Regions from separate parts of the Microbacterium sp. LWH3-1.2 genome, predicted to be linked through region 2. Evidence: predicted binding sites of a transcription regulator. Region 2 holds the regulator's gene; the other holds the start of a gene.
The links. The regulator HspR, encoded in region 2, represses chaperone genes until heat shock. The targets are predictions, from matches to a motif close to AAGTTGAGTCNNNNNGACTCAACTT.
Positions count from the first base shown of each region.

Region 1 (9,772 bases), 530 kb from region 2:
ACAGCCACGCGAACAGGCCGACCAGCAGGCTCGGTGCGACGAGCATGAGCGCGATGGAACGCGGGTCGTGGCTGAGCTGCCGCAACACGCGGCCCGCCGTCGCGAGGGTCAGCAGCCCGTTCACGACGCGCTCCCGCGGTGCGGGTGCTCCACGTGCTCGGACTGTTCTCGCGCTTCGCGGCGGGTGAGCGGATGCTGCGCCTCGACCTCCGCCCGAGACGGCGCGTCGCGCTCGATGAGCGTGAGGAACGCAGCATCCGGATCCGTCGTCCCGGTGTCGGCGAAGAGGCCGCCGGGTGTCGTGTCGGCGATGATGCGGCCCGCGCGCATGAGCACGAGGCGGTCGCAGCGGAGCGCTTCGTCCATGACGTGGCTCGAGACGATCAGCGTCGCCCCGGCGTCGGCGAGGCCGCGGAAGACCTCCCACAGCTCCGCGCGCAGCAGTGGGTCGAGGCCGACGGTGGGCTCGTCGAGCACGAGCAGCTCGGGAACGCCCAGCATGGCGACGGCGAGCGAGACGCGGCTCTCCTGTCCGCCGGAGAGCGAGTCGATCGTCTGGTCGCGCTGGTCGGCCAGGCCCACCTGCTCGATGACACGATCGACGTCGGTCCGGGGCGCGTCGACCAGCCGTGCGAAGTAGCGCAGGTTCTGCTGGATCGTGAGGTCTCCGTAGACCGACGCGGCCTGAGTGTCGTACGCCACCCGCTTGCGCAGTGCGCGCGAGCCCGCGGGTTCGCCGAGCACCGTCACGTCGCCACCCGCCACCTTCTGCACGCCCACGATCGCGCGCATCAGGGTGGTCTTGCCGCATCCCGAGGGGCCGAGCAGCCCGGTCACCTGCCCGCGCGGGATGTCGAGATCGAGCCCGGTGAACACCGCGGTCCTCCCGCGCCGGACGTGCAGACCGCGCAGGCTCACCGCATCCGCCCCTGCTTCGTTCGTCACGAGTCGAATAGTGCTCTCCCTCCTCCGCGCCGTCAACGAGCCGCGCGGTGGTGCGGTGTCAGACGTCCTCGGCGAGGCCCACCTCGTCGTGGATCTCGCGGAGACGTCCGTCATGGGTGACACCGTCGATGGTGACCGAGCCCGAGGCCGGGCGCGACGTCCTTCGCGGTGTACGGGAAGCGGGTCCGGCGGCCGGGCACGGCGACGGCCGGCCGGCATCCTTGCTGACGCTCCAGGGTCGAGTCGTTCGATCCTCGGCGGACGTAGTCTGACGCCATGCACACGCGCACGCAGGCAAGGCTGCAGGTCGTCGCCGGCCCGATGTTCGCCGGAAAGTCGGAGGAGCTGCTGCGCCGCGTCCGCCGCGCGCGCATCGCCGGGCTCGAGGTCGAGGTGGTGAGCCACGCCCTCGACGATCGCCGGGGCGAGGGGCTCGTGAGCTCGCACTCGGGGCTGAGCGTGCCGTCGCGGTCCGTGCCCGACGTCGCCTCCCTCGTCACCGGGGTTCGAGGCCGCGGCCTCGACCTCGTCGCCATAGACGAGGCTCAGTTCTTCGGCACCGACCTCGTCCCCGCCGTCGACGAGCTGGTCGCCGGCGGGGTGACCGTGGTGGTGTCGGGGCTGTGCATCACGTTCGACGGCCGGCCGTTCGAGCCGCTGCCGGAGCTGATGGCGATGGCGGAGGATGTACTGAAGCTCACCGCGGTGTGCGCGGTTTGCGGGGAGGACGCCGCGTTCCACCAGCGCATCGCCGGGGTTCCCGCCGGCGATGCCGGTGTGCCGACGCCCGCGCACGTCGGGGGGATCGAGTCCTACCAGGCCCGCTGCCGCAGGCACTTCACCGGAACCGCTCGACCGTAGACGACAGAACGGATGCCTCGCCGCTCGGTCGGCGGGAGGCATCCGTGTTCTGGAATGGCCCTACTGCTCGATCGGCTGCGGGGCGTCGGACTCGTGTGCCGTGATCGTGGGCGCGCCACCCTCGGACATGACCTCGATCTTGCGCGGCTTCGCCCTCTCGCTGACCGGGATCGTCACGCTCAGCACGCCGTTGTTGTAGCTCGCCGAGATGCGCTCGGTGTCGACGCCCTGGCCCAGGTTGAGCTGGCGCAGGAAGCTCGCCGCCTCTCGCTCGCGTGTGATCCACTTGACGTCGTCGCCGCTCGTCAGCGTGCGCTCCGCGCGGATGGTGAGCAGCTGTCCGTCGACGTCGATGTCGACCGAGCCCGGGTCGATGCCCGGAAGGTCGGCCGTCAGGACGTAGTGATCGCCGTCGCGGTACAGGTCCATCGGCATGCGGCGCGGGCCGCGGCGCGCGTCGAAGAGACCGGCCGCAAGGCGGTCGAGGTCCCGGAACGGGTCGTAAGTGGCCATGGTTATCTCCTCTCGTTTCTGAGGTTGAGTCGTATCGGCTCAACTATGCTCAGATTAGCACTCTCGGGTGCGGAGTGCTAAGTGGTTCGGCGTTCGCCGTGAACGAACGCGGCCCGGGATCGGCCCCCCTCCCCCGGCAGCCGGCGCCGCTCAGGTCACCCCACGCGGCCACCGCCGCCATCTTTCGTGCGCAGGCGGCCGGCTCGGCTCAACACTCGATGACGTTCACGGCGAGACCGCCCTCGCTCGTCTCCTTGTACTTGTGCGACATGTCGACGCCGGTCTGGCGCATGGTCTCGACCACCGCGTCGAGCGAGACATAGTGCGAGCCGTCGCCGCGCAGGGCGAGGCGCGCAGCCGTGACCGCGGTCGACGCGGCGATCGCGTTGCGCTCGATGCACGGGATCTGCACGAGGCCGCCGACGGGGTCGCAGGTGAGACCCAGATGGTGCTCCATGGCGATCTCCGCAGCGTTCTCGATCTGCCGGTTCGTGCCACCCATCACCGCGGTGAGACCGCCCGCGGCCATCGCGCACGCCGACCCGACCTCCGCCTGGCAGCCCCCTTCGGCACCCGAGATCGAGGCGTTGGCCTTGAACAGCGAGCCCAGCGCCGTGGCGGTGAGAAGGAACCGGCGGATGCCTCTGCGACGATTGGCCTCTGCGACCTGCTCGTCATCCCAGCCTGCGGCCTGTTCGGAGGTCGCCGCATGCCCGTGGTAGCCGAGCAGGGCGCTGCCGACCAGCTCGCCGTACGGCGTCACCGCATTGCCGGCTCCGAGGCCGGAGTCGGCGAGAAAGCGCCACCAGTACATCGCGACGGCTGGCACGATGCCGGCGGCACCGTTCGTCGGCGCGGTCACCACGCGCCCGGCCGCGGCGTTCTCCTCGTTCACCGCGAGCGCGAATGCGCCCAGCCACTCCCCCGGGAGCTCTCGCCGACCGTCGGCCTCGGCCGCCTCGAGCTGCTCGCGGATGGATGAGGCTCGGCGCTTTACGCCCAGCATTCCAGGGAGCACACCCACGGACTGGAGACCTGCCTCGACGCACGCGGCCATCGCGTCCCAGATCATGTCGAGGCCCTCCGCGATGTCCTCGTCGCGACGCAGGGACTCCTCGTTCATACGCGCGGCCTCGGCGATGGTGATGCCCCGCTCGTCGCACACCGCGAGCAGCTCCTCGGCGCTCGAGAAGTCCAGGGGGAACGCGTGCGGGCGCACCTGCGCCACCTCGCCGTCGCGGCGGATGAAGCCGCCGCCGACGGAGTAGTAGGTCTCGCGGACGACGATTCCGGCATCCGTCCCGCTCACCGGCTCGACCGGCGCCGTCAAGCCTGTCCGCCGGATCCCGGGCGTGGAGAGGGAACGCGCGGGGCCGTCGCCCGGTGAGGCCCATGCCTCGAGCCTCATCGCGTTCGGGTGGGCGGGCAGGTGCGTGCGGGGGGCGAAAACGACGTCGCCGCGTTCGAACGGCACCGGGTGCGTACCGGCCAACTCGAGCGCGCGCCCGTCGGGCCAGTCTGTCCACGCCGAGCGCACAGCATCCGGATCCACCGACTCCGGCTCGAGACCCTGCAGACCCGCGACGACGGCGTCGGGCGTGCCGTGACCGATGCCTGTCGCGCCCAGCGAGCCGTACAGCGTGCAGGTGACGCGGCCGACGCGCGGCAGCACGCCGGTCTCGCGGAGACGGACGACGAAATCGTAGGCGGCCCGCATGGGGCCGACCGTGTGGGAGCTCGAGGGTCCTACGCCGATGGAGAACAGCTCGAATGCCGAGACGTAGGCGCTCATCGCGACCAGGCTAACCCGATCGGGGCGCGCAGTCTGACGCCTGTTATCGACTCGATATGAGCAGGATGCCTCTTCATCGGCGCATCCATGGTGCAGCGTGGCGCCGTCAGGCGGCGACGGGCCGGAACGAGACGAGGCCCACGGTGTTGCCCTCGGAGTCCTTGACGAACGCCTGCCACTCGCGGTGGCCGGCCGGTCCGAGGGTGTCGTCGTCGTGGGTGAAGATCACGTGCGGCGGCGAGACGACCTCGGCCAGTTCACCGATCCGCCCGAGAGCTGCCACCACATCGTCGACGTGCAGGTACAGCAGCGCCGTCGGGGCGTTGCGGTCGAGCAGCAGCCGGACCCCGTCGAGGTCGAAGAAGAGCAGACCCGGCGGATCGAAGATCGCCGTCGCGTCGGTGCCGAGGAGAGCGGCGTAGAAGCCGGCGGCACGCTCGAGGTCGTCGGCGTGCTGGGCCACCTGCACAAGTCTCATGGCGTCATTCTCGCCCTCGCCTCGGCGGTGTGCCAGTGATGGCGCTCTTCCCGCCGCACCGGGGTTGGGGTATCAATGAGGCAGGCGATCCTGGAGGTTGGCGATGCTGTTCGTGCTCTATCTGATCCTGCTCATCGGCGGAATGGTGATCCTGGGCTTGTCGTTCGCGTCACCGATCCTTCCGGCCCTGGTGTTCGTCGCCGGCCTGCTCTGCATCGTCGCCGCGGTCGCCATTCCGGTCACCGCGGGGGCCTTCGAGCAGCGCAGGTAGCGCGCCCCCTGTCCTCCGCGGTGCGTCCCCACGGGGAATGAGTGGCGCTGTGGTCGAGCGGTCCCCACGGTCGAGCGGAGCATTGGTTATCCGCTGAGGCTATGGATGGCCGGAGTCAGTTCGCGCGCGAGATCTCGCGCGAGGTACCCGAGTCCGATCCGCTCCCCGAGGCGGACCCCCGCGCGAGCATGCGCCCAGGATCCCCACACCGCGGCACGAGCCGGATCCACGCCGCGTGCGGCGAACCCTGCGATGGCGCCGGCGAGCACATCGCCGCTGCCGGACGTGCCCAGCCCGCCGTCGCCGTCGTCGAGCCGCCATGCGCGCCCGTCCGGGCAGGCCACCACGCCGTAGCAGTTCACGACCGCGTCGAAGGCCGCGGCGATCTCGCAGACGTCGGCCACGTCGTCGGCGAACTCGCGGCCGAGCAGGATCTTCGCCTCGTCCTTGTTGGGGTTCAGGAGGAGGTCGTCGGGAAGGCTGCCGCGATCGATCTCGGGAAGCACTCCGAGCGCGAAGGCGTCGAGCACGACCAGGCGAGGTCCTGTCGCCGCGACGGTGCGCAGCGTCGCCCGCGTCTCGTCGGCGTCGCTGAAGCCGGGCCCGATCAGCACCGCATCGGCCGCGGCGACCCTCTCGCCCAGCTCTCCGTCCAGCGGCGCGTCGGCACCGTCCGGGAGCGCCAGGATGCCGGCTTCCGGAAGCCCGATACCCACCTGCGCGTCGATCGACTGGGGCACCGCGAGCGCTACGCGTCCGGCACCGACCCGCAGCGCCGACTCCCCCGCGAGGAGCACCGCTCCGGGTGAGGTGCGCGATCCGCCGACGACCACGACGTCGCCGCGGGACTTCTTCGAGTCGCCCGGCCCGGGCAGGCCCCACTCCCGCAGGAGCGCATCGGTGACGGGCTCAGCGCGGCTGGACATCGGGATCCCCGGGGTGAGCGGTGACATCGGCGCCCTCGCGCTGGAGGTGCGCGACATCCGAGAACGCGGCGAGCTCCCAGCCGGCATCGGCCCGGACCAGGTGGGTGATCGAGGCGTTCAAGACGGTGTGATCGTCAGCGAAGCTGAGGAGCTCGTCCTCCCGCAGCGGAAGCAGGATGTATAGCAACAGCATGACCACCGCATCGTGCACGACCAGCATCGCCGTGTCGGGACCGCTGTCCAGCGCCTCGCGCAGGAACGACCGGAGTCGCAGGGCGACGTCCGCCCAGGACTCGCCCCCGGGTGGCCGATGGTAGAACTTGCCGAGGTGGCGGCGGCGCGAGAATTCCTCGGGGTGACGACGCGCGACTCCCTGCCTCGTGAGCAGATCCAGGATGCCGAGCTCGCGGTCGCGCAGCCGCTCGTCGACGAAGACCCGCAGGCCGGCTGCTCCGTCATGAGGGCCGGCCGCTCCGTCGCCCAGCGCGATAGCGAGCGTCTCCCGGGCTCGGGCGTAGGGCGACACCCAATACAGGTCGATGTCGTCACGGTGGCCGGCGAGCCACGCGCCGAGCGCGGCCGCCTGCTGCTGACCGGTCCCGGAAAGAGGGACATCAGCATCCCGCACGTCGAGCGGGATCACGTCGAGACCTTCGATCTCGGCGCGCGTCGCCGCGATGTTCCCGGTGCTCTCACCGTGCCGGACGAGCCACAGCTCTCTCACTGCCATCGCCCCAGGCTAGGCACGTCAGCCCGGCGGCAGATACCCATTGACAGGCGGCGTCTGTCGCGTCGCGCGCGACCATCGTCGAGCGTTCAGCACCCCGCCATCCGGACAACGCTGGCGCCGGCGCCGTGCGCGGCCCTAAGGTGTCGGACAGCGCGTCCAGGACAGCACACGACGCGACTTTGTTCATCCGCAGCCGCCGGGGGGCGGCGCCACAGATGGGAAGTCGAATGTCAGACAGCAAGCCGACCATCGTCCTCGTGCACGGCGCGTGGGCCGACGCATCCAGCTGGAACGCCGTGAGCGTTCCTCTCCAGGCGGAGGGGTACACGGTCCTCGCCCCGCCGAACGAGCTGCGCGGGCTGACCGCCGACGCGGCCTACATCGCGTCGTTCCTCGCGCAGCGGACGAGTGGACCCGTCGTGCTCGTCGGTCACTCCTACGGAGGTGCGGTGATCACGAACGCCGGCGCACACGGGGGCGACGTGAAGGCGCTGGTGTACGTCGATGCCTTCATCCCCGACGAAGGCGAGACCGTCGTCGGGATCCTCGAGGGATCGGGCTCCGCCCTCGCGGTCGCGGATCCGACCACGGTGCTCGACGTCGCCGGCTACCCGGGCGCGCCGGAGGGAGCCGCCGAGGCCTTCCTCAAGCCGCAGACGGTGCACGACGCGTTCGCGCAGGACCTGCCGGAAGCCGACCGGTGGACCATCGTCGCGACCCAGCGTCCGGCATCCTTCGTCGCGAACGTGACGCCCTCGGCCGCGCCCGCATGGAAGACGATTCCGAGCTGGGCGGTCCTCGGCACCGAGGACCGCGTCATCCCGATCGACACACAGCGCCGCATGGCCCGGCGTGCCGGAGCCACCATCACCGAGGTCGATGCATCGCACGTCTCGATGGTGTCGCAGCCGGACGCGACGCTCGAGGCGATCCGTGCCGCGGCGGCATCGATCAGCTGACCCCTCCCGCCTCACGCTCGGCCGACGCCCGGCGGCTCTTGCCATACCAGGCGCGGCTCGAGTTCGAGGTAGCGGGCGCAGCGGGCGGCAGCATCCTGGATCGCGTCTTCTTCATCAGGAGCGAGACGCCGCAGCGGGCGGATCTCGAAGGTCGCCACCCGCGTCGTGAGCGTCCGCTTCATCCCCGCGACCACCTGCCCGTCGACGAGCGCCATTCCGATCGCGCTCTCGCGCCCCCGCGACAGCAGTCCGTCGGCATCGAGCGCCCAGCGCGAGTCCTGATAGCCGCGATACATCTCGTCGAGCACCTGCAACAGGTGGCCTTTCGGCGAGACGGATGCTGCGGGCCGCCCGGGAGCGTGCCAATAGGTGCGATCGTCGTGATCGAACGACTCGAGTCGGTCCGCCGCGCCCGCGAGTCCGCGGCGCACATCGGTGAGGGTGAGAGTCGCCCAGTACGCGAGGTCGCGCGCGGTGGCGGGCCCGTGTGAGGTGAAGTAGCGGAGGGCGAGTTCGACGAGCGCCTCGTCACGAGACAGACGCCGAGGTGCGACGACCCGGTCCGAGAAGAGCGCGTAGGTGTGCTCTCCGTCACGCGGGATTCCGCTGCAGATCCGGGCATGCAGCTCGAGATGGGCCGCCAGGAGCATGAGCTGCATCCCGGTCAGCTCGTGACCGCGCTCCACGAGGGCGTCGGCGAGGTCGGTGCGCGTGCGGTCCGGGGACTCGGCCAGCGTTGCGAGCACGGCGTCGGTGAGGGCGGTCAGGCGATCGCCGAGCGCGACGAGCTGCTGGTCCACCGTCGACAGCACGCGGGCGCGGGTGAGCTCGAGGAGCCACAGCGCGTCGTCGGCGAGGACGTAGTGCCATGTCGGACGCAGCACGTGCGTCCTCAGTACGCGTCCGCTCGCCAGCAGACCGGCGAGGTCGGCCGGGCGCGGGTCGTGCGTGCGAGTGGCGACGGCCCACGCCGACTGCGACGGATTCTCAGCCTGCACGGCGAGGAGCGAACGCACGACGTCCTCCGCGCAGTGGACGGGCGCCGCCAGATGCTGCGAGTGCAGTCGCCAGCGTGCGATGTCGCGATCGGTGAGCACACGACGAGCGTAAACGGGCGGCGTTCCCGGGTCGACAGCCGCGGTCGCGTCCAGACGACGCGGACCAGGCACGTGTTCAGGGCAAGGAGCCCGTCCGTCGCTGCCGCTCGAAGTGCGGTTGGGAGCCCCGGCCGGTGGTGGGTCCGCGTCAGTGCTCTGCGAGCCGCAGACCCGCGCTGGTGAAGTAGCTCACCTCGCCGTCGGCCCCCTCGACGCCGAATACCCACTTGCCGGAAGGCGTCGCTCGCATGTCGATGATGAAGCCGCGTGATCTCGTCGTGAAGACATCGTCACCGGGCTTGAAGGCGGTACGGGTCATGCCTCAGATGGTACGAGCACGGGTCGCCGTGCTGATGCGCTGTCCGACCGCTGAAGCGCCACCTCGATATTGTCGGCCCAGCGATCGTCGACGACCGCCACGACCGCGGAGGTGAGGTCCTCCGCGACAACGCGCTGCGTGACGGCCTGCCGGCGCGGGTCCCATCGGGAGATCTACGGGCAGACGCGCACCCGGCGTCCTTCGAAGCTGACCACGTCGCCGAGTTGCAGCTGCCGTCCGCGCCGGCGATCTACCTCGCCGTTGACGAGCACGTACCCGTCGATGATCGCTTCCTTCACGTTCCCACCCGAGTCGAGGAATCCGGCGAACTTGAGGAACTGTCCGAGGCGAATGGACTCGCCTCCGATCGGGACGTCGTCGATCGATGCCGGGTTCGTCATCCCCGAATGCTAGCCGACGCTCCCGCAGCCGGTCGGGCGAGAATCTTGACGGGATCCCGGCCATCCGTAATAGTTAGGCATATGCCTAACTATTACGCAGAGCTGGACGCGGTGCTCCGCGCTCTCGCGGACCCGACGCGACGCGCGGTCGTCGAGCGACTGGCGAAATCGCCGGCCGTCGTTTCCGATCTGCTGACGCCGTTCTCGATGGCGCTGCCGTCGCTGCTTCAGCACCTTCGGATCCTCGAGGACGCGAGGGTCGTGGCTTCGAGCAAGCAGGGGCGGGTCCGGACCGTGAGCCTGCGCCCCGGGGCGCTCGACGTCCTGCACCTCTGGCTCGGCGAGCAGCGAACTTCAGCGGAACGCCAGGCAGACCGCCTCGGCATCCACCTCGCCCGCACAACCACCCAGGAGATCTGAAATGAGCCGCGTCCGCGTCGATCTGTTCTCGTCGCTCGACGGATACACGTCCGCACCAGA
Region 1 is NZ_JBEGIK010000001.1:142,727-152,498, forward strand. It holds gene MRBLWH3_RS00675 (ABC transporter permease) at 1-124, opposite strand, end outside; gene MRBLWH3_RS00680 (ABC transporter ATP-binding protein) at 121-945, opposite strand; gene MRBLWH3_RS00685 (thymidine kinase) at 1,222-1,806, shown strand; gene MRBLWH3_RS00690 (Hsp20/alpha crystallin family protein) at 1,867-2,319, opposite strand; gene MRBLWH3_RS00695 (L-serine ammonia-lyase, iron-sulfur-dependent, subunit alpha) at 2,528-4,111, opposite strand; gene MRBLWH3_RS00700 (VOC family protein) at 4,218-4,589, opposite strand; gene MRBLWH3_RS00705 (hypothetical protein) at 4,693-4,860, shown strand; gene MRBLWH3_RS00710 (ADP-dependent NAD(P)H-hydrate dehydratase) at 4,947-5,786, opposite strand; gene MRBLWH3_RS00715 (histidine phosphatase family protein) at 5,770-6,516, opposite strand; gene MRBLWH3_RS00720 (alpha/beta fold hydrolase) at 6,744-7,475, shown strand; gene MRBLWH3_RS00725 (winged helix DNA-binding domain-containing protein) at 7,487-8,572, opposite strand; gene MRBLWH3_RS00730 (hypothetical protein) at 8,721-8,891, opposite strand; gene MRBLWH3_RS00735 (RNA-binding S4 domain-containing protein) at 9,065-9,292, opposite strand; gene MRBLWH3_RS00740 (ArsR/SmtB family transcription factor) at 9,374-9,712, shown strand; gene MRBLWH3_RS00745 (dihydrofolate reductase family protein) at 9,714-9,772, shown strand, end outside.
Region 1: MRBLWH3_RS00690 (Hsp20/alpha crystallin family protein) is a predicted target of HspR. The motif match lies at 2,341-2,365, and genes of this name have one in related genera.

Region 2 (9,772 bases):
GCGCAGGCGCAGCAGGCGGCCATGGACCAGGCGGCGGCGCAGGCCGTCGCGAACGCCCAGGCCGCGCAGGCGCCCGCCGCGGCGGCAGCGCCGGCAGCGGACGACATGATGGCCAAGATCACGCAGCTCGCGCAGCTGCACGCTCAGGGCATCCTGTCGGACGAGGAGTTCGCGGCCGCGAAGGCCAAGCTGCTCTCCTGACGCACGTCCGTCGAGAAGGCCGCGCCCCCGCCGGGGATGCGGCCTTCTTGCGTGAGACGGGAGACGGATGCTGCGGCCCTCGGTCCGCCGCGATGCCGCCGATCAGCCGCCCGGGCGATCGTCGCCGCCGTCGCCCCCCGGTGCGGGTCCGCGTTCCGGCCCCGCAGCGCCCCCGGGAGCGCCGCCCGCGGCGGGAGGCGGCGTGAGCGCGTCGATCTTCTCGATCAAGGCGCGCAGCTGAGCTCGGGTGGCGGGCTCCTCGTCGTCGTGCTCGCGGGCGGCGCGCTCCAGCACCCACGACGCGAGCGTCGCGGTGATGACGCCCGCCAGCGCCACTCCGCCGAACATGAGGCCGACGCCGACCCACCGGCCGGCACCCGTCACGGGCGTGTAGTCGCCGTAGCCCGTCGTCGTCACGGTCACGCAGGACCACCACATGGCGACGTCGAACGTCGTGATGGTGGCGTTGGGCGCGTGGCGCTCCGCCTCGAGCACGGCCAGGGAGGCGATGTAGATCAGGATGAGAGACGCGCCCACGCCGTAGACGAGGATCTGGGTGCGCAGCACGCCGCCCGCGGTGGTCTTCATCCCCGGGATGTGCGTGAGAAACCGCAGCAGCCGGACGAGTCGCAGGACCGGAACGAGCGCGAAGGCGAGCGCGGCCAGGTGTTTGCGGAACCACAGCCGCTTGTTGTCGGCGAGCCAGAGGCGGACCAGATAGTCCGCGATGAACATCACCCACGTGACGAACACCACCAGCGTGGCGATGGTCCAGGCGAGGCCCTCCAGATCGCCGATCACTCGCCACGAGTACGCGACGAGGTACGCGAGGCTCGCGATGATCAGCGGAGTCTGGGTCCGCTTGTGCCAGGTGTGCTCGTCCACAGCCGAATCATGGCGCATCGCGACGCCCCGCGCGGCGGGACGCGCCCCGCCGCGCGGGATCGTGTCGTGCGCCATCCTCGCGGCGGTAGGCCCCGCCCGCTATCGTGTGGCCATGCCCGGCCCCTCTGCCGCCTCGCCCGCACCGGCCACACCGCCGGGTCCGCAGCTCACCGTCCGACGGCTGATGCTGCTGTCGATCCCCGCAATCGTCATCGGCGTGATCTCGGCCCTGTCGCTGTGGCTGCTCAACCAGATCGCCGCCCAGCTCGACGGGATCCTGTGGACGAACCTGCCGAAGTCATTGGGGATCGCGTCCGACTCGCCGTGGTGGATCTTCGCCGTGCTCACCGCGATCGGCATCGCGGTCGGGCTCGTGGTGTGGCTCGTGCCCGGGCACGCGGGCCCCGACTCCGCGACGACCGAACTCGCCGCCACGCCGCTCAAGATGTCGGTGCTGCCGGGCCTCGCGGTCGTGGTCATCCTCAGCCTCGCCGGCGGCGTGAGCCTGGGTCCCGAGAATCCGATCATCGCGATCAACGTGACGCTCGCGGTCGCGATCCTCGCCCGCATCGCCAAGGCCGTCCCGGAGGCGCTGATCGGTGCCCTCGCGATCTCCGCCACGATCGGCGCCCTCTTCGGCACGCCCGTCGCCGCGGCCCTCGTCTTCACGGGAATGGTCGGCGACTTCAAGATGGGCGGGTCGCTGTGGGACAAACTGTTCCTCCCGCTCGTCGCCGCGGGTGCGGGATCGGTCACGACGTTCCTGGTGGGGGGCGGGTTCGGCGCCGAGTCCCCGTTCGATCCCTACGGCGCGCCCCAGCCGTTCGATCTCCTTCTCGGGTCGATCGTCGCGTGTGCGGCGGCCGCGTTCGGACTCGTCGGGATCTACCTCTTCCCGCTCGTGCATCGCGCATTCCACGCGCTGCGGCATCCGCTGCTCTTCACCGCCCTCGGTGGGGTGGTGCTGGGCCTCCTCGGCGCGATCGGCGGCCCGATCACCCTGTTCAAAGGTCTCGATCAGAGCGCTCAGCTGCTCGCCGACCCGAGCGCCTACCCGCCCGGCCAGCTCACCGTGATCCTGCTGGTGAAGATGGCGGCGCTCGTCGTCGCAGCCTCCGCGGGCTTCCGCGGGGGCCGGATCTTCCCCGCGGTGTTCCTCGGCGTCGCCGCCGGACTCCTCGGCGGTGCGCTCCTGCCGGGCCTCCCACTGTCGCTCGCCGTCGCGTGCGGAATCCTGGGTGTGGTCCTCGCCATCGCCCGCGACGGATGGGTCGCACTCTTCGTTGCCGTGGCCCTCGTGGACGACATCACGGTGCTGCCGATGCTGTGCATCATCGTGCTGCCCGCATGGCTCGTCGTCACGCGAGCGCGCGAGATGCTCATCACGCCCGACGACCTCGCACGCGAGCGGCCCGGGGCGCCTCTTCCGTGGGATCGGGCGGCGTCAGCCCGCTGACGTCTGCCGCGAGTCCTGCTGCAGGGCCGCCGCGTTGCGGATGAACAGCACGATCCAGGTGAACACGAGGATGCCGGCGACCAGCTCGACGGCGGTCAGCGTGTAGTAGCCGATGAGGAAGAAGACGGCGAGCAGCAGTGTGACGGCGAGGAAGAGCCAGCCCAGCACGACGAAGGCGCGGGAGATGCCGGTGATCCACTTCGCAAGCGCGATCACGAGCACGCCGAATGCCGCGACCATGCCGGACGCGACGCCCGTGTGCAGCGCGAAGAACCTGTCGACGGGGAACACGCCGACCATCCCGAGGAAGACGCCGAGCACGATCAGCGTCACGCGCACGCGACCGACCCCCTTGGGGTTCGCCGTCGGGATGCCCTGCGTGGAGTAGCGGGCGAGCGTCGTCACGAGGAAGCCGGCGGCGATGATCGTGATGTTGAACGCGAAGGCGGACACGTTGGACGACATGCCGAGGGCGCTCAGGTTGTCCTTCCACCAGTCGGGGTCGCTTGCGGTCAGCATGCTGGCGAGGACTCCGAACACCAGGAAGACCGCCAGCACGACCGCCAGCAGCTGAAGGTCCATGTGCGTGGCCGAGTAGAAGGCGATGTAGCCGCTCATCGCGGCGGTGGCACCCGCGAGAATGAGCACGGGGAGCGCGAAGACCGTGGCGCCGATGAAGGCCTGCTCGAGGATCACGGCGAGCAGCGTCCAGCCGAGCAACGCGATCACGCCATGCGCGAAGGCGAGCGCCGCGACGTCGATGTAGTCCAGCACGCGAAGGCGGTCGCCGCCGTCGTGGCGGTGCACGATGATCCGGCCCGCGACCACCGCGAGGAACGCCACGGCGCCCGATGCGATCGCCGCGAACTGGCCGACCGATCCCGGGCCCGAGATCGGCGCCGCCTGGAACTGGAACACGACCAGCGACACCAGCGCGACGAGCACGAAGGAGATCGCGCCGACGCCGAGGGCCAGCGACTCCAGAGAGCGCTCGCTCGAGGCATCGAACCTGCCCGCGGTGTTGCGGGGCGAGGAAGGCTGCTCGGGGGTGGGTCGATCGAGCGAGGTCTGGGTCATCGGGGGCTCCGGGAGACTGGGATGGTGCGGGCGAAGGTGTGGATCAGGAGTCGGCGAGGGATCCGCGGGCGGCGGCCGCCGGCGTGGCCGTGCGATCCCCCGAAAGCCATCGCAGCCATAGTGAGCCAGGATCGCCTTCGAGCACCAGCGCCCGCACGAACAATGTCAGAGGGATCGACAGGATCGCGCCGAGTGGGCCGATGACGAAGGTCCAGAACACGACCGAGAAGAAGCTGAGCGTGAGGCTCAGGTCGACCGCGTCGCTGACGAACTTCGGCTGCACGAGCACCTGGAGAACGACGTTGACGACGCAGTAGATCGCGATGACCCCGAGGAACAGCGGCCATCCGCCGACGACGAGAGCGAGCACCGCCGGCGGTATGAGGCCCAGCACGAACCCGATGTTCGGGATGAAGTTCGTGACGAACGCGAGCACCGCCCACACGATGGGTGCCGGCACGCCCAGGGCCCAGAGCGCCAGCCCGTCGATGATCGCGACGATCGCGCCGAACGACGCGTTCACGACGTAGTAGCGACGAACCCCCGTGTTGAGGCGCCCGATGCGGGCGAGGACCGGGCGGCGACCGGCGCCGAAGACCCGCTCCGCATCGCGGTACCGCGCGGCGTCGGCCGCCGTGAAGATGATGTACGAGACGACGAAGAAGAGGGCCGTGACCACTCCGATCACGGTGCCGCCGATGCTGCCGACGAGCCCCGCCAGCGCCTTCGGGTCGAGGACCGAGGCCGCAGCATCCGTCGCCTGCTGATCCAGCCCGACGGACTGGAGCCACGCGAGGAAGTCGTCGAGGCTGCCGCGCAGCTGGTCGAGGTAGTCGGAGACGAGGCCAGCGAACTGCACGCCGGCGACCCACAGGAGCAGGCCCATCACCACGAGCACGAGGTACGCGAGCACGATGACCGCGGTCGTGCCGGTCCAGCGGGGCCAGCCGCGCCGCTCGAGCGGCCTGGAGACCGGCTCGCAGATCACGACGAGGACGATGGCGAGCGCGAGCGGGCCGATCAGGCTCCGCGCGAAGTACACGCCCGCGAGCACCACCACGGTCGTGGCGAGCACCAGCAGCACGCGCAGGCTCGGCGAGATCGGAGGGGGTGGGGCGGGCTGCGCGGCGCGAGTCACGGCGTCAGGGTACCGCCCTTCCGGGTCGACGCCGCACAGTGCCACACTGGGCCCATGTCTACGATCGACGCCTCGCCCATCGGCCGCACGTGGGCCCCACTGCCGTCCTACGCCGACCACGTCGCCGAGGGCCGCGCGGCCCGCGAGCGCAATCCCCGCGAATCGCTCGCCGAACTGCCGACGAACGACCGCGATCCCATGGGGATCCTCGACGCGCAGGATGAGGACCGCGTCCCCGAGCTCGTGCCGCTGCGCACCGAGCGCATGGCGGCGAGCGCGTTCGCGTTCTATCGCGGCACGGCCGCCCTGATGGCCGCCGACCTGTCCCGCTCGCCGTCGAGCGGTGTCAGCGCGGGGTCCTGCGGCGACGCTCACGTGTCGAACTTCGGACTGTACGCCTCGCCCCAGCGGACCCTCGTGTTCGACCTCAACGACTTCGACGAGGCCGCGTGGGCGCCGTGGGAGTGGGACGTCAAGCGGCTGGTCACGAGCATCGTCATCGCCGGCCAGTCGACGGGGCGCGCTGATTCGGTGGTGCGTGAGGCGGCGCTGGACGCGGTGCGTGTCTACGCACGCGCGATCGGCACGGGCGCCAAGCGCAGCCCCCTCAAGCGCTATTACGACCGCTTCGACGCGCTGGCCGCCGAACGGGCCGTCGACGACGACACGCGCGCCGCCATCGACTCCGCGGTCAAGGAGGCGGAGAAGCGCACCGGCGCGCGCGCGGCGAAGAAGATGACGCAGGTCGACGGCGAGGGCCGAGCGGTCTTCATCGAGGCGCCGCCGACCATGACCCACATCGACGCCCAGTCCGAGGAGCGGGTCCTCGGCGTCTTCGACCAGTACGTGCAGTCGGCCAACATCGACATCCGGGCGCTGCTTCAGAAGTACCGCATGTCGGACATCGCCCTCCGTGTCGTCGGGGTGGGCAGCGTCGGGACGCGGTGCTTCGTGATCTCGATGCAGGACGGCGACGACGGCGTGCTGCTGCTCCAGGGCAAGGAAGCGGGCAAGAGCGTGCTGATCGAGTACGGCAAGGCCGAGCAGCCGGAGGTCGTGACGCGCTTCATCGACCAGTACGGCGACGGCGGACGCGTGGTCGGCATGCAGCGGATCCTCCAGTCGGTGTCCGACCCTTTCCTGGGCTTCGTGCGCCGCACGACCTACGGCGCGCAGCGCGACTTCTACGTGCGCCAGTTCCGCGACAAGAAGGGCGGGTTCGACATGGACGAGCTGGACGACTCGGCCTTCCTCTGGTACGCCGACGCGTGCGCCGCGACGCTCGCCCGCGCGCACGGCCAGTCGCCGACCGGATCGGTCGTCGCCGGCTACGTCGGCGGCGGCAAGGTCGCGGGCGAGGCGATCCTGGAGTGGTCGTACGCGTACGCCGACCTCTCCCGCGCCGACTGGGAGCTGTTCCGCACGCACCGCGGGGTCGACGCGGCGGGGTGAGGCGCGGGGCGCTGAGCGCTATCCGGTTGCCGGCGGGTGAGCGGCGAGCCACTCGTTCGCGACGCGCGTGGTGACTCGCAGCAGCCACGCGTCCGTGATGACCTCGCGCAGGTGTTCGAGACCGATGCCGTCGAGGCGCACCAGCACCGCGGGGTACCCGTCGAAGTGCGGGATCGTGAAGAACGCGTCGGGGTAGGTCTCGATCAGCGCCGCCTTGACCTGCGCGCCGTCGGTGCGCACGCCCACGACGTCCCCGGGCGGCCATTCGCGCCCGAGCGCGGCGAGCTGATCGAGGTCGCGGCCGCTCGGGCCGCGCTGCCACACGAACGCGCCGGCGGGCGTCCGCCAGCCCGCGCCGCCGCGGTGCCCGTCGGCGCGTTCGATCACGCCGGGGAACCCGAGCGCGATGGCGCGGACGTCGTCGAGGGTCGCCATGTTCCCGTCGTCCGTGATTCAGGCGTCCGGAGTCTGCCCGGGAAGCTCGCTCTGCTGCTCGATCGGTGCGCGCGGACGCCACACGACGACCTCGGTTGCGCGGCGGACCCGCGTGCCGTGCCGAAGCGTCACGACCGACCCTGTGGAGCCGGCCGCGAACACGCGCGCGCCCGGGCGCTTCTCGAGCTCGACGCGCATGCGGTCCTCGAGGTCGCGGACGCGGCCGTGGAGCTCCTGCACGCGGTTCTCGAGCTCCAGGATGCGCACGATCGCGGGGAGGCCGATGCCGTCCGACGACATGCGGGCGACCTCGCGGAGCTGCTCCACGTGCCGCAGCGAATAACGGCGGGAACCGCCCTGGGTGCGGGCGGGCACCACCAGCCCGAGCCGGTCGTACTGGCGGAGCGTCTGCGGGTGCATGCCCGACAGCTCGGCGGCGACGGCGATCGCGAAGATCGGGGCATCCTCGTCGATGTCGTCCTCGGTCATTCTCGTCACCTCCTCATCGCTCGCGAGAACAGGAGATCTCGCCAGGACAGGACGCTTCGCGCGGGATCGTCCTGTTCTCGCCGGATCTCCTGTTCTCGGCAAGCATCTCAGCCCTGCGCCTTGGCCATCAGGTCGGCGCGCGGGTTCTCCTTCGGCTCGAGGCTCTGGAAGCGCTCGAGCGCCTCACGCGCGGCCTCGTCGAGGTGCGACGGCACGGCCACCTGCACCTCGGCGAGGAGGTCGCCGGTGCCCTTCGCCGTCTCGACACCGCGCCCCTTGACGCGAAGCACGCGCCCGGACGGCGTGCCCGGGGCGACACGCAGCCGCACCGGATCGCCGCCGAGCGTCGGCACCTCGATGGTGGCGCCGAGCGCAGCCTCGGTGAACGTCACCGGCACGGTGACGCGCAGGTTGAGTCCGTCCCGCGTGAACACGGGGTGCGGACGCACGGTGACCTGCACGACGATGTCGCCGTTCTCGCCGCCGTCGGGCGAATGACGCCCGCGGCCGCGCAGCCGGATCTTCTGTCCGTCCGCGACGCCCGCGGGGATCTTCACCTTGAACGGCTTGCCGTCCTCGCCCTGCAGCGTGATGGTCTCGCCCCGGGTCGCCGTGACGAAGTCGATCGTCGTGCGCGCCGTGACGTCGGCACCGCGCGTCGGGCCGCCGAAGCCGCGGTAGCCGCCGCTCGGCTGCCCGAACCGCCCGGAGCCGAACCCGCTGCCGCCCTGCTGCTGGTTGAACATCGCGAAGATGTCGTCGAAGTCCTCGGCGCTCTGATAGCGCGCGCCGCGGCCCTGGTTGAACATCGAGAAGACGTCCTCGAACCCCCCGGCTCCGCCCTGGCCGCCGGCGGTGAAGCGGGCGCCCGAGCCCATCGCGCGGATCTGGTCGTACTCCTTGCGCTGCTCCGCGTCGGAGAGCACCGCATACGCCTCGCTGACCTCCTTGAACTTCGCCTCGGCGGCCGCGTCACCCTGGTTGGAGTCGGGGTGGTACTTCCGCGCGAGCTTGCGATACGTCTTCTTGAGGTCAGCCTCGCTGACGTCCTTCGAGACGCCGAGCACCGAATAGAAGTCCTTGTCGAACCAGTCCTGACTGGCCATGGAGCCTCCTTCGGGTTATTCGGCGGGAACGGCGACGACGACCTTGGCCGGACGCAGCTCCACCGAGCCGAGACGGTAGCCGATCTCGACGACCTCGACGATCGTCTGTTCGGTTGCGCCCGGCGTCGGCACCTGGAAGATCGCCTCGTGCTGCTGCGGGTCGAACGTCTCGCCGGCTGCGCCGTACGTGGTGAGCCCGATGCGCTCGGCGACGCCGCGGAGCTTGTCGGCGATCGCGGCGAACGCCGACCCCTCTTCGAGGTCGCCGTGCTTCTCGGCGCGGTCGAGGTCGTCGAGCACCGGAAGGATGCCCTTCGCGACCGCGCCCTGCGCCCGCTCGATCTCGACCTCGCGCTGCTCCTCGGTGCGGCGGCGGTAGTTGGCGTACTCGGCCTGCAGACGCTTGAGGTCGTTCAGCAGCTGCGACTCGAGGTCCGCGAGCACGGCGTCCTCGGCCGCGGCGTCGGCGTTCTGCGCGGCACCGAGGATGTCGTCGACCGTGAGCTCGTCGTCCTGCCCGTCCTGCGGCGCGGGGCCGGAGGCGTTCGCCTCCGACCCCTCGCCCTCAGGCCGGACCTCTTCGCCGCCGCCCGGCTCTTCGACCGGTTCGGGGTTGTGGTCCTTGTTCGCCATGGTTACTTCGACCCCCCTGAGCCTGCCGAGGGGCTCTCGTCCTCTTCGTCGACGACCTCGGCGTCGACGACGTCCTCGTCGGAGTCCGTCGGAGCCTGACCGTCGCCCGCTGCGCCGGCGGCAGCATCCGGAGCCGCCTGCGAAGCCTGGCTCGACGCGTAGATCGCTTCACCGAGCTTGCCCTGGCTCTGGTTGAGCTTGTCGAACGCGGTCTTCACCGCCTCGTCGTCATCGCCCGCGAGAGCGGTCTTGAGCGCGTCGACGTCGGCCTGGACCTCGGTCTTGACGTCCTCGGGGAGCTTGTCCTCGTTCTCCTTGATGAGCTTCTCGATGGAGTACGAGAGCGTCTCGGCCTGGTTGCGGACCTCGGCGGCCTCGCGACGCTTCTTGTCGTCGGCGGCGTGCTCCTCGGCCTCGCGCACCATGCGCTCGATGTCGTCCTTCGGCAGCGACGAGCCGCCGGTGATCGTCATCGACTGCTCCTTGCCGGTGCCCTTGTCCTTCGCGGACACGTGGACGATGCCGTTCGCGTCGATGTCGAAGGTGACCTCGATCTGCGGGATGCCGCGCGGAGCCGGCGCGATGCCGGTCAGCTCGAAGGTGCCGAGCGGCTTGTTGTCGCGGGTGAACTCGCGCTCGCCCTGGAAGACCTGGATCGCGACCGACGGCTGGTTGTCGTCTGCGGTCGTGAAGGTCTCCGAACGCTTGGTCGGGATGGCGGTGTTGCGCTCGATGAGCTTCGTCATGATGCCGCCCTTGGTCTCGATGCCGAGGCTCAGGGGGGTCACGTCGATGAGGAGGACGTCCTTGCGCTCGCCCTTGAGGACGCCGGCCTGGAGGGCCGCACCGACGGCGACGACCTCGTCCGGGTTCACGCCCTTGTTGGGCTCCTGGCCGCCG
Region 2 is NZ_JBEGIK010000001.1:668,270-678,041, forward strand. It holds gene MRBLWH3_RS03180 (SHOCT domain-containing protein) at 1-201, shown strand, start outside; gene MRBLWH3_RS03185 (potassium channel family protein) at 304-1,161, opposite strand; gene MRBLWH3_RS03190 (ion channel protein) at 1,199-2,542, shown strand; gene MRBLWH3_RS03195 (DUF998 domain-containing protein) at 2,531-3,619, opposite strand; gene MRBLWH3_RS03200 (AI-2E family transporter) at 3,663-4,757, opposite strand; gene MRBLWH3_RS03205 (DUF2252 domain-containing protein) at 4,812-6,209, shown strand; gene MRBLWH3_RS03210 (MmcQ/YjbR family DNA-binding protein) at 6,228-6,644, opposite strand; gene MRBLWH3_RS03215 (heat shock protein transcriptional repressor HspR) at 6,663-7,133, opposite strand; gene MRBLWH3_RS03220 (DnaJ C-terminal domain-containing protein) at 7,241-8,239, opposite strand; gene MRBLWH3_RS03225 (nucleotide exchange factor GrpE) at 8,255-8,872, opposite strand; gene dnaK (molecular chaperone DnaK) at 8,875-9,772, opposite strand, start outside.